One region of the Pseudomonas sp. BS3782 TE3695 genome, then DNA from elsewhere that is predicted to be linked to it. Evidence: riboswitches for the same ligand, from Rfam matches in the RefSeq annotation. Region 1 holds a riboswitch; the other holds the start of a gene.
What was found. A riboswitch is a leader RNA that binds a small molecule or an ion and turns the genes downstream of it on or off. The one in region 1 is predicted to bind cobalamin.
Positions count from the first base shown of each region.

Region 2: it holds a riboswitch for cobalamin, as region 1 does, so the genes downstream of both, cobO (cob(I)yrinic acid a,c-diamide adenosyltransferase) here and cobW (cobalamin biosynthesis protein CobW) in region 1, are expected to answer to the same signal.

Region 1 is NZ_JBNDKB010000001.1:4,301,855-4,304,053, reverse strand. Features, by position in the region: cobalamin riboswitch at 102-329, opposite strand; cobalamin riboswitch at 528-741, shown strand; gene cobW (cobalamin biosynthesis protein CobW) at 842-1,915, shown strand; gene cobN (cobaltochelatase subunit CobN) at 1,919-2,199, shown strand, end outside.
Region 2 is NZ_JBNDKB010000001.1:5,233,740-5,235,938, reverse strand. Features, by position in the region: gene ABH909_RS23565 (PQQ-dependent sugar dehydrogenase) at 1-87, opposite strand, end outside; gene ABH909_RS23560 (hypothetical protein) at 155-739, opposite strand; cobalamin riboswitch at 894-1,126, shown strand; gene cobO (cob(I)yrinic acid a,c-diamide adenosyltransferase) at 1,209-1,820, shown strand; gene ABH909_RS23550 (cobyrinate a,c-diamide synthase) at 1,831-2,199, shown strand, end outside.

The DNA of each region.
Region 1 (2,199 bases):
CAGCGGGTGAATAGAGCGCATGAAAACCTCCGCACGCCGGGGCACGCCGAGATTTCGAACAGCGCCCGCCCACCGCGGGTTTGTTATTCAGTGAACGTAAAAGTCACTTTGTGTTGCGGGCCGGTCTCCGGGCTCGCGAGGGGCAGGGCTTGCGCCCAGACCTGCAAGCATCACCTTCCCATGCCATATGACGGGCACAGTGGATCTGACGCTTCACTCGCTTACCGTTGCGGGGGCAGCACCGGACTGACATGGCTTTAGAGTAAAGCACATGATTCACCGGTTTCCCGTTTCACCCTGTGAAGGGCACCCGTAACAAGGCGTGTAGGAGAGCATGGGCGGGGGTTGGGCGTCAATTGGCAAGGGTTCTCACTTGGATGCCCGCTGCTGACTGGCTCTTTGTAGGAGCTGCCGAAGGCTGCGATCTTTTGATGTTGCTTTCAAAAACAAGATCAAAAGATCGCAGCCTTCGGCAGCTCCTACAGGGGGGCGGCGTGCTCAGTGATTGACCCGCCCCCACACGATGCGTAGCCTTGCGCTTTCGAGGTTCTTCGGCATTTGCCGAAGCTAAGAAGGGAACGCGGTCGATGCCGCGGCTGCCCCCGCAACTGTGAACGGTGATGTTCGCTGCCACGCCACTGCAAACCCTGATCCATCAGGTTCGCGGGAAGGCGCAGCAAACGCCAGTCGAACGATTGGCACACCGTCAGCCAGGAGACCTGCCTCGACACAGATTCTCACTACAACCGGGCGGGGTGATCCGGTGGCGAACTCTTCCACGCGCGCATCCGCCGCTGCGATTGTCGTCCCGTATGCCCGCTATCTTGCCAAAGGGCATCCGATGAAAACACTGGCTAAACTCCCCGTCACCATCGTTACCGGCTTCCTCGGCTCGGGCAAAACCACCTTGCTGCGCCACATGCTCGACAACGCCCAGGGCCGTCGTATCGCGGTGATCGTCAACGAGTTCGGCGAGCTGGGCATCGACGGCGAAATCCTCAAGCAGTGCTCGATCGGTTGCACCGAAGAAGAAGCCAACGGTCGCGTTTATGAACTGGCCAACGGCTGCCTGTGCTGCACCGTTCAGGAAGAATTCTTCCCGGTGATGCGCGAACTGGTGGCCCGTCGCGGCGACCTCGACCACATCCTCATCGAAACCTCGGGCCTGGCCCTGCCAAAGCCTTTGGTTCAAGCCTTCCAGTGGCCAGAAATCCGCAGCGCCTGCACCGTTGACGCGGTGATCACCGTGGTCGACAGCCCGGCCGTCGCTGCTGGTACCTTCGCTGCGTTCCCGGATCAGGTCGACGCCATGCGCAAACTTGACCCGAACCTGGACCACGAATCGCCGCTGCATGAGCTGTTCGCCGACCAACTGGCCAGCGCCGACCTGGTGATCCTCAACAAGGCCGATCTGATCAGCGCCGCAGACCTGGCCCGCGTGCGCCTGGAAGTCGCCGAAGAACTGCCGCCAGCGGTGAAAGTCATCGAAGCCAGCAGCGGTCGTCTGCCACTGGACGTGCTGATCGGCCTCGGCGCCGGTTCCGAAGAACACATCGACAGCCGGCACAGCCATCACGATCATCACCATGAAGGTGAAGACGGCCATCACGATGACCACGACCACGACGCATTCGATTCCATCTCGATCGAGCTGCCACAAGCCGACGAAAGCCTGCTGATGGATGCGCTGACTCAATTGGTGGTCCAGCACGGCATCCTGCGAGTCAAAGGTTTTGCAGCGGTGCCGAACAAACCGATGCGCCTGCTTATCCAGGGCGTGGGCACGCGTTTCGACAAGCACTTCGACCGTCAGTGGGGTGCTGAAGAAGCGCGCAGCACCCGTCTGGTGTTGATCGGTCAGGGCCTGGACGCCGCTGCGCTCGAAGCGCAATTGCGCGCTGCGCTCAGCGTTTAAGCCATGCACCTGCTCAGGACCCAGCCCGGCGGTTTCGTGTCGGATGACAACATTGCCGACCTTGGACAAACCCCCGCCGAGCTGGTGATCCTGTGCAGCGGCGATTCCAGCCTGGCGTTGCTCGCCGAAGCGGCGCAACAGTTGCCCGACGATTACCCGAGCGTGCGCCTGGCCAACCCGATGCAGGTGCAGAACCACGCCTCGGTCGATCTCTATGTCGATGAAGTGCTGCGCCACGCCAAGGTGATTCTGATCTCGCTGCACGGCGGCATCGCCTATTGGCG
Region 2 (2,199 bases), 930 kb from region 1:
ATCCGAGACTTGCAGTCTGGAGGTTTCACCACAGGCAGCGAGCCCTCCGGCGAGCGCGATGATGAAAGCGAGCTGGGGTTTGCGCATTACGATCTTCCCTATGAATGCATTGATGTAATCATAGAGAAGCGTAGACGCTCGATGGTTCAACCGGTCAGCCGCGGGCTTCCTTGAGCACAATAGCGATGCCCGGATGATAGTTGCCGGCTTCATTACGCAACTTGCGGTAGGCGTAAGGGAAATACCAGGCCACGGCGCAGGTGTGTTCCTTTTGCAGGTCATCGACCATGTCCTGGAGTTCCTCCGGGGTGGCGCTGTGCTGGGCTTTTTGTGGCGCGACAAACAGACAGCCGAGTTTCAGGTCGCTGGCGTAGCTGATTCGCTTCGCATCGCTGGTGATGTCCGCCAGCGCCTGGGTGAGGTTCAGGCTATTGACCCGTGGCCAGCGCTGGGTGGCTTGGAGATATGCGCGTTCTTCGCTGCTGGCGATAAACAGATCGGCGCGGGCGTTACGTTCGCCTTCTTCAATCTGTTTGCGGGTCGACGTCTGTGCCAGCGTGACCATTTCTGCCATCCAGGCCGCGGCGGAGAGCAGGCCGAGGTTGGCGTTTTCGTCATACCAGTAAGGTGTATCGTTATCGCCGCGCACGGCGTTGTAGCGGTCGATACAGTCAAACCAGCGTTCCAGCACCGGCCGCAGGAATTCCAGCTTCGGATTGCTGATGATCATGCCTTGCATGTGGCTCACCCTTGTTATTGTGTTGTCAGGTTGTGGCTCTTTGATATCACTGCTGACAGTGTGGCACAAGATTGGCGTCAGTTAATTGATCGATGGCAGTTATTCGCTCAGCGGTGTCCCGGCTTTAATTGACGCTCCATCCCCAACCCTCTAACCTTCGCGGCTTGTTTCAGGTGCTCTGTGACCTTGGTCGACAGAGTGAAACAGGGAAGCCGGTGAGTGACTATCTTCAAGCGACGAAGAGTCATGATCCCGGCGCTGCCCCCGCAACGGTAAATGAGAGAAGACTGCGCCTTGAGCCACTGTGTTGATATCAACATGGGAAGGCGCGCGGTCAGGCGCAAGCCGCTCATGAGCCCGGAGACCGGCCTGATTCATCCAACGGCATCACGGTGGGCGATGCCAGGCTTGTTGCCGTCTATTCTTGTGCCTGCCCGCCGTTATCCAGCCTCAACGGAGAGCTCCCCCCATGACTGATACTCCCGATCGTGACGAACGCCATCTGGCGCGCATGCTGCGCAAAAAAGCGGTGATCGACGAACGCATCGCCAACTCGCCGAATGAATGCGGTTTGCTGCTGGTGCTCTCTGGCAACGGCAAAGGCAAGAGCAGCTCGGCGTTCGGCATGCTTGCGCGGGCCATGGGCCATGGCATGCAGTGCGGCGTGGTGCAGTTCATCAAGGGGCGCAACAGCACCGGCGAGGAGCTGTTCTTCCGGCGCTTCCCGGAGCAGGTGCGTTTTCATGTGATGGGCGAGGGCTTCACCTGGGAAACTCAGGATCGCCAGCGTGACATCGCCGCCGCCGAAGCCGCCTGGGCAGTGTCCCGCGAATTGCTGCGTGATCCGGCCATTGGCCTGGTAGTGCTCGATGAACTGAACATCGCCCTCAAGCACGGCTACCTCGATCTCGATCAGGTGCTCAGCGACTTGCAGGCGCGTCCGCCGTTGCAGCACGTGGTGGTCACCGGTCGCGGCGCCAAACCGGAGATGATCGAGCTGGCCGACACCGTCACTGAAATGGGCATGATCAAGCACGCCTTCCAGGCCGGAATCAAAGCGCAAAAAGGCGTCGAGTTGTGAACTGCATTTTATGAATAGCCATCGTCAATGCCCGGCGGTACTGATCGCCGCGCCGGCCTCCGGTCAGGGCAAGACCACCGTCACCGCCGCGCTCGCCCGTTTGCATCGCAATCAGGGGCGCAAGGTTCGCGTGTTCAAATGCGGCCCGGACTTTCTCGACCCGATGATTCTCGAGCGCGCCAGCGGCGCACCGGTTTATCAACTCGACATGTGGATGGTCGGCGAGCAAGAAAGTCGACGGCTATTGTGGGAAGCCGCTGGCGAAGCCGACCTGATCCTCATCGAAGGCGTCATGGGGCTGTTCGACGGTACGCCGTCCAGCGCCGATCTGGCGCGGCACTTCGGTGTGCCGGTGCTCGGCGTGATCGATGGCACCGCC